Regions from separate parts of the Candidatus Thiodiazotropha sp. CDECU1 genome, predicted to be linked through region 1. Evidence: predicted binding sites of a transcription regulator. Region 1 holds the regulator's gene; the other holds the start of a gene.

Region 1 (4,215 bases):
CACCATGGATCTGATCCAGTAGATCTTCAAATTCATCTTCACTGATATCGTCATCACCTGCAGGGGGCTTTGCCGCTTTTTTCGGCTTGGCCTTTTTCTTGGCGGGTGCTTGCTCATTGCTCAGCTTATCGGGATTGAATTTGCCTTCGCCATGGATCTCGTCAAGTAAGGCCTCGAACTCATCCTCGGAAATATCATCAGAGGCTGCAGGTTTCTTAGCCTTATCTTCTGCCTTGGGTTTACCCGTGAATTTACCCTTGCCGTGCAGTTCATCCAGCAGGTTTTCAAATTCATCCTCGGATATATTGTCATCCTTGCCGGCTTGGGCAGGTTCTTGAATCGCATCCAGCAAGGACTCGAATTCGTTATCGCTTATATCATCCGATGAAGACGGCACACTCTCCGCTGATGTCTCTGCCTCCGCCTCTGCCTCAACCGCCACCGCTGTATCTGTTTCCTCCACTGCTTCATCATCAGCCGACTCCTCTGCAGCGGCCTCTTCTTCCTCTTCCTCTTCCTCTTCTCCTTCCGGCACGGCAAATTTATTCAGTCGCTCGATCAGTTCCGGATCCGCATGTTCCGGCATAATACCTTCGCGTACCTGCTCGAACATGGCATTCACAATATCCAGCACCTCAAGTACAGAATCCATGAGATCCGGACCCACACTACGCTGTCCCTGGCGCAGTATATTGAAGACATCCTCGGCCCGATGGCAGACTTCCACCAAGGGATCTATGGATAGGAATCCCGCACCGCCCTTAATCGTGTGAAAACCGCGAAATACGGCATTTAGCAGATCGAAATCATCAGGTTGCTGCTCCAGGTCCACAAGCTGTTCACTCAACAGCTCTAGTATCTCTCCAGCCTCGACCAAAAAATCCTGAAGGATTTCGTCGTTGACATCGATGCTCATCTAATGCTCCCGGTGGATCACCGAACTTTACCGAATGTTGTTGAAATCTATATCGGTCCTAACCTGAATAACTAAAACCCCAGGCTGGAGAGCAGATCGTCCACATCGTCCTGGTTTGTCACTTGTTCGCCCTGATCCAGACCTGGAATAGCCGGTCCCGCAAGCACTTCAGCTTGGTCTTTATTCTGTTCGGGATCTTCCAGCTTGCTACCGGTGATACGCACCAGCATGACCAGTTTCTCCTCCACATCATGAACAAGGGTGATGACCTTGCGAATAATTTGGCCGGTAAGATCCTGAAAATCCTGAGCCATTAGCACTTCAGACAGGTTTTTGTGCAATTCACCGGCATCACTCTGCGTACTCTTTAGGAAACTTGAAAGTGAACTGCTCAGCTCCTTGAAATCCTCTTTGTTGAGTAATTGGGAACGTAGGTTCTCCCACTGCTCAGCAAGTTCAGCAGATCCCTGTTCAATCTTCTCGATCAGAGGAATACTATGCTCGACAGCAGTGAGCGTCCGATTCGCGGATTGCTCGGTCATGGTAATGACATAGGTGAGCCGCTCCTTGGCATCCGGAATCTCCACATTGGTCATATCGGAGATTCGGGCATCAAGGAGAAAACCGTTGATGGCTTCATGCAGTTCACGGGTCAGGCGACCCACCTCTTGGAACAGGTCGTCGTTTTTCTTTGCTTGTGTCAGATTACCTATCAATCGCTCGGATTCCGCATCATCACCGGCTTCCAAGCTGATAACGAGGGACTTTGCAATCTCTAATCGTTGTTGGTTGTCTTGTTGTCCCATTTTTTACTCCAGACACAGCCTCAATTTAACCCACGCGTTCGAAGATCTTGTTGATCTTTTCTTCCAAGGTCGTGGCAGTGAAAGGTTTAACGACATAGCCGTTTACACCTGCTTGTGCCGCCTCGATGATCTGTTCGCGTTTAGATTCCGCTGTTACCATCAATACCGGCAATGCGGCCAACTTATCATCCGCCCTGACCGCTTTCAGCAGATCGATACCTGTCATTCCCGGCATGTTCCAGTCTGAGACAAGAAAATCGAAATTCCCACTCTGTAGCATGGGTAGTGCCGTGAGACCATCATCCGCCTCCTGGGTGTTGTTAAACCCAAGATCACGCAATAGATTCTTGATAATACGCCGCATGGTGGAAAAGTCGTCCACAATGAGGATCTTCATATTCTTGTCCAATGCTACCTCCATCCTGTTAGTGCTGACGTCCCGTCAACGAATCACAGGCCAACCATTACTCTTCGTCGTGTACCAATGAAAGCCAATCTGTCAGTCGTGACCGCAAACGCAGTGTCGCCTGACTGTGTATTTGACAAACCCTAGACTCACTCACACCCAGTACATGCCCGATTTCACGAAGATTCATCTCATCATCGTAATACATGGCAATAACCAGCCGCTCACGATCGGGCAAGCCAGCAATCGCATCCGCCAATGCCTTCTTGAAGGCGTCTTTCTGCAATCCATCGAATGGTGTATCTGCAGATCCTTCCCTGGCAACCGGGAAGCCATCACTCACTGCGGTCAACTCATCCAGACTGAAAATTCGACAACCCGTTGAATCCCTGAGGATTTGATGGTACTCCTCAAGGCTCATATCCAAGGCATCGGCCACCTCTACATCACGCGCATCTCTGCCCTCGTGGTTCTCGATTTCCCGCATCGCTTCAGCAACCATGCGCGCCTTGCGATGAACAGAGCGCGGTGTCCAGTCACTGCGTCGAATTTCATCCAGCATTGCACCGCGTATGCGGATACCCGCATAGGTCTCAAAACTGGCACCCTGTGTGGGGTCGTAGTTTCTGCTCGCCTCGAGCAGGCCCAACATCCCCGCTTGAATCAGATCATCCGCCTGAACATTCGGTGGCAACCGGTTCATCAGGTGATAAGCGATCCTTTTCACCAGTCCGGCATGTTGATCCACCAGATCATCATAGTTCTGTTGTTGCTGCATGGCGGTGTATGTCGCTAAGCCGCTCACCGTCATACCTCCCCGTATTGGCTAGAAAATTGGATCAATCGTTCGACGAAAAACTGTAAATCGCCACTGACACCCGAGGGTACAGGCCAGTTATCGGCCTTTTTGGCCAAATTCTTGAATGCCTGTGCTACTCGTGAACGTGGATAGGCCTCTACAACCGGTTTTTGGCTTCGCACCGCTTTGCGGAGTTGTTCGTCATAAGGAATGCTGCCCATGTAGTTCAGCATAACGTCCAGGTATTGATCGGTTACCCGGCACATTTTATTGTAAAGATCACGCCCCTCTTGCACACTCTTTACCATATTAGCCAAGATTCGGAAACGACTAATTCCGTGCTCACGGTTGAGCAGCTTGATAATGGCATAAGCGTCCGTGATGGAGGCGGGTTCATCACATACCACAACAATCTGTTCCTGCGCTGCACGACTGAAACTGATCACCAGATCGGAAATGCCGGCAGCCGTGTCGATCAGCAAAACGTCCACATCGTTGGCAACTTCGCTGAAGGCTTGGATTAAACCGGCATTTTCGGCAGGGGTCATCTCAGCCATGTGCTGGATTCCGGAAGCACCAGGGACAACCCTCATTCCCTTGGGCCCGGTGACCAAAACATCCTCCAGTGAGCATTCACCCTGCATCACATGGGACAGATTACGCTCTGCGTGCAAACCGAGGAGTACGTCCAGATTTGCCAATCCCAAATCGGCGTCGAGCAGCATTACCCGGCGACCGAGTTCGGCGAAGGCGACCCCCAGATTGGCAGAAATACTGGTCTTGCCCACACCACCCTTACCACCGGTGACAGCAATCACCCTCACCGGTTCCGGGTTAATCATCCTGCGCAACCCTGTTGCCTGATCTTCGATCTGTTCAGACATGTGCATGTTCATTCATTCCCCCGAAAGCCATCGCCAGATACTCCTCATCTGGACTGCCACCCATAAGTTCGGATAGCTCCACTGCATGCTTCATCAACCTATCCGCATAGGCGTTGTGTATATCCTCCGGTACCCGCTGACCATCGGTAACGAAGGCCAACGGCAGTTTTGCTTCGAGAACAGCTGAAAGCACGCCCCCGAGGGAAGCTGCCTCGTCCATCTTGGTCAAGACAACACCAATCGGACTGACGATATCAAATGCTCGAATGGCATGACTCAAGGCTGACCGCTGGGTGGTTGCAGAGAGCGTAAGCAGTGATTTCACGGGGTGGTTTCCTTTGCTCAATAGTGCCAGGCGTTCCGTCAGCTGGAGATCTCTCTGCCCCATACCGGCGGTATCGATC
Region 2 (4,215 bases), 810 kb from region 1:
GCCGATTGGGCGGCACAGGCCGAGCATTTTGTCGCTGCGGCCGCGGCGGCCGCACTCTCCAGCGATGACCAGACCGGTGCGCGGGGGGCTTGGAAGGCCGCTATGCAGGCCCGCATGGCGAAAAATTGCGAAATGATTCTGATCGATGACGGTGCGGCTGCAAATGAGTCGGAGAACCAATATCAGATGGCTGAGCGCTATCTGGAAGGGCTGCCACAGTAAATTGTAGGTTGGGTGCGGTTCATAGCACCCAACCCAGGTCTGTGATCAGTGCTTACCATCCGACAGGGTAATCCCATCCAGCTCATCGATCAGGGAGTCGCTGGTATGGGCCGCACCAAGTTTTATCATCAGGCGTACATCGTTGGTCGAATCGGCATGGGCCAGGGCATTCTCATAGCTGATGACACCCTCTTCATAAAGCTGGAAGAGATGCTGGTCAAAAGTGATCATGCCGTGTTCCGTTGAACGCTTCATCAACTCTTTGAGCTTATGGATTTCACCTTTGCGAATCAGCTCTGCGGCCAAGGGGGTATTCAACATCACCTCGACAGCGGCACGCCGGCCGTTGCCGTCCACTTTCGGGATCAGTTGCTGAGCCACTATGGCCTTCAGATTCAGTGATAGATCCATAAAGATCTGCTCCCTGGCATCCTCCGGAAAGAAGTGGATAACACGATCAAGTGCCTGATTGGCGTTGTTGGCATGCAGGGTCGAGAGGCATAGATGACCGGTTTCGGCAAAGGCAATGGCATGCTCCATGGTCTTTCGGGTACGTATTTCACCAATCAGAATAACGTCCGGCGCCTGGCGCAGAGTGTTCTTGAGCGCCACTTCATATGACTCGGTGTCTATACCCACTTCACGCTGCGTAATGATGCACTGGTTGTGATCGTGCATGTACTCAATGGGGTCTTCGATACTGACAATATGACCATCGCCCCTGGTGTTGCGATAGCCGATCATGGCCGCCAGTGAGGTGGATTTACCGGTTCCGGTAGCGCCCACGAAGATCACCAGGCCGCGTTTGACCATGGAGAGATCCTGCAGAATGGGGGGTAGATAGAGTGATTCCAGGGTAGGTATCTTGTTTTCAATGCGGCGTAGTACCATACCTACAGTATCGCGCTGATAAAAACTGCTGACCCGGAAGCGGCCCAATCTTTTGACACTGATGGCGAAATTGCACTCTTTGGTTTCGTCGAACTCCTTCTGTTGTGCATCGGTCATGATGCTATAGACCATCTCCTTGGTCTGCCTGGGTGTCAAAGGGGTCTTATTGATGGGATGGATCTTTCCATCCACCTTTATGGAGGGCTCTCGCCCAGCGGTTACGAACAGATCGGACGCCTTGTTTTTCACCACCACGGATAGAAGTGCGTTCAAATCCATAATCTTATCCTCTTTATTCAGATTCCAACCCGGCAGCGATGTGACGTCGCTAATTCAGGCAGCAGATAGCAACCGCAAACGGGGCTGAACAGGTGTCATCATACACCTGGAAGATAATATAGTTTAGAACTGATCCTTGTTTTGCGCCTTGGCCTTGGCGTCAAGACGGCTTACCACACCACGCTGCACCAACTCCTTCAGGGCCTGGTCCATGGTCTGCATCCCCGCTGCCTGTCCGGTCTGGATCGCGGAATACATCTGCGCGACCTTGTCCTCACGGATCAGGTTTCGGATCGCCGGGGTGCCAACCATGATCTCCCAAGCAGCAATTCGACCACCACCAATCTTTTTCAGCAGGGTCTGGGCAATCACGGATCGCAGGGATTCGGACAACATGGATCGCACCATCGACTTCTCTCCCGCCGGAAAGACATCGATGATCCGGTCGATGGTCTTGGCCGCCGAACTGGTGTGCAGGGTACCGAATACCAGATGTCCGGTTTCGGCGGCGGTCAAGGCCAGGCGGATGGTTTCCAGATCACGCAGCTCGCCCACCAGGATGATATCCGGGTCTTCACGCAAAGCAGAGCGCAGCGCCTCGGAAAATCCCAAGGTGTCACGATGCACTTCGCGCTGGTTGATCAGGCACTTCTTGCTGGAGTGAACAAACTCGATCGGATCCTCGATGGTGAGGATATGGGAGTAGTCATTGTCGTTCTTGTAATCCATCATGGCAGCCAGGGTGGTGGACTTACCGGAGCCGGTCGGTCCGGTCACCAGCACCAGCCCGCGGGGCACATCCACGATTTCCTTGAAGGTAGTGGGACAGCCGAGCTCTTCCAGGGTCAGCACCTTGGATGGGATGGTACGAAAGACCGCCGATGCGCCGCGGGCCTGATTGAAGGCGTTGACACGAAATCTCGCCAATCCGGGAATCTCGAAGGAGAAGTCATTCTCCAGGTACTCCTCGAAGTCCTTGCGCTGTTTATCATTCATGATGTCATACACAAGGGCGTGAACGACCTTGTGTTCAAGAGCGGGGACATTGATGCGTCTGATGTCGCCATCCACACGAATCATGGGTGGCAAACCGGCAGAGAGATGCAAGTCTGATGCGTTGTGCTTGACACTGAAGGCCAGAAGTTCAGCGATATCCATTCATTCCCCCATTAGAAATTCTAAAGACCCATGATGAGTCGCAATATAGACACTTTAGCGATGTTCCGCGATGATGGCATTCCCTATCCATAGATTTGCGCTTTTCATAGCTATCGTCCCAAAAATGGATAAGTTTAGCTGTGTTGCAGTCAAATATTAAGGAAACACTCTATGCATCTGAGGCAGTTCAACTTGAAATGGCATCAACTTGACCTCACTTTGCAGGATACTACAAAGATCAACCCAACAACCAAGCAAATTGCACAATTTAATTGATGTACCCAGCGTGACAGATCAGACTCGAAACAGGCTGCAGCAGCGCTATCAACTGGTGTTGAAGCGAATTCACCAGGCGGAAACCACAGCTGAACGTACACCAGACAGCGTTCGGCTGCTGGCTGTCAGCAAGACCAGGAGCGCTGAGGAGATTGCCTTATTGGCGGGTCTCGGGCAGACACGCTTCGGCGAGAGTTACCTGCAGGAGGCGCTGGTGAAAATTGACCAGTTAGGGGACAAAGGCGTGGAATGGCACTTCATCGGCCGCATCCAGAGCAACAAGACCCGACCGATAGCTGAAAAATTCGCCTGGGTTCACAGCGTCGCCAGCCTTAAACATGCCACGCGATTGAGCCAGCAACGTCCCCCGGGTCTGCCACCATTGAATATCTGTCTCCAGGTCAATACCAGTGGTGAATCGAGTAAGGACGGTCTCAGCGAAGTGGCATTGAGAGAGCAATTCAAGGCCTATACCGCACTCCCCAATCTATCTATCAGGGGGCTGATGACCATCCCGGCACCTGCTGCCGGGAATGCGGCTCAACACGCCCCCTTAATGCGGTTAAGATTGTTACGCGACGAACTTAAGTCTGCGCAGATACCACTGGATACCCTATCCATGGGCATGTCGGACGATCTTGAGGCCGCCATCGAAGAGGGCGCGACGATCGTCAGAATAGGCACCGCAATTTTTGGCCCACGGCAGTATAATCAGTGAAGCCTGCACCCAATCAACAAAAGTGAACAGCAACGGCATGAGTAACGATAACATCACATTCATCGGTGGCGGCAACATGGCCACCAGCCTGATAAGCGGCTTGATTGCCGATGGTTATGACAAGGGGCGCATCACGGTGAGTGATCCCGACCCTGACAAGCTGGCCCAACTGGCTGCACGCTGCGGCGTTAACACCCAGTCTGAGAATAACAGCGCCATCAGCCAGGCAGAGGTGGTGGTTTTGGCGGTTAAACCGCAAGTCCTCAAGGCAGTGACCGAGGACTTGGCTGCAACTGTACAAAAGGTCCAGCCACTGGTGATATCCATCGTCGCCGGCGTCAAGGAGTCCACCCTGCGGAATTGGTTGGGCGGTGATGTGGCACTGGTGCGCAGTATGCCGAACACCCCGGCCATGATTCAGTCCGGTGCAACGGGTATGCACGCCGGCCCAGGAGTGAGTGAGATACAGCGCAACCAGGCTGAAAGCATATTACGGGCAGTGGGCCTCACCCGTTGGGTTGAGAATGAATCTCAAATGGATGCGGTCACCGCTGTCTCAGGCAGTGGTCCCGCCTATTTCTTTCTTGTCATGGAGGCGATAGAGGCCTCCGCCCGAGAGATGGGGCTGGATGAGGATACAGCCCGCCTGCTGACCTTGCAGACAGCCCTGG

What was found. The regulator FliA, encoded in region 1, starts transcription of late flagellar genes. The targets are predictions, from matches to a motif close to GCTAAAGTTNNNNNNNNNNCNGCCGATA.
Region 2: a site for FliA is predicted at 2,662-2,689, ahead of R2K28_RS08685 (type IV pilus twitching motility protein PilT). Genes of this name have one in related genera too.

The regions. Positions count from the first base shown of each region.
Region 1 is NZ_OY734020.1:2,725,274-2,729,488, forward strand. It holds gene R2K28_RS12415 (chemotaxis protein CheA) at 1-916, opposite strand, end outside; gene R2K28_RS12420 (protein phosphatase CheZ) at 988-1,722, opposite strand; gene cheY (chemotaxis response regulator CheY) at 1,748-2,119, opposite strand; gene R2K28_RS12430 (RNA polymerase sigma factor FliA) at 2,187-2,933, opposite strand; gene R2K28_RS12435 (MinD/ParA family ATP-binding protein) at 2,936-3,817, opposite strand; gene flhF (flagellar biosynthesis protein FlhF) at 3,804-4,215, opposite strand, start outside.
Region 2 is NZ_OY734020.1:1,914,862-1,919,076, reverse strand. It holds gene R2K28_RS08695 (hypothetical protein) at 1-222, shown strand, start outside; gene R2K28_RS08690 (PilT/PilU family type 4a pilus ATPase) at 268-1,392, opposite strand; gene R2K28_RS08685 (type IV pilus twitching motility protein PilT) at 1,516-2,550, opposite strand; gene R2K28_RS08680 (YggS family pyridoxal phosphate-dependent enzyme) at 2,837-3,544, shown strand; gene proC (pyrroline-5-carboxylate reductase) at 3,582-4,215, shown strand, end outside.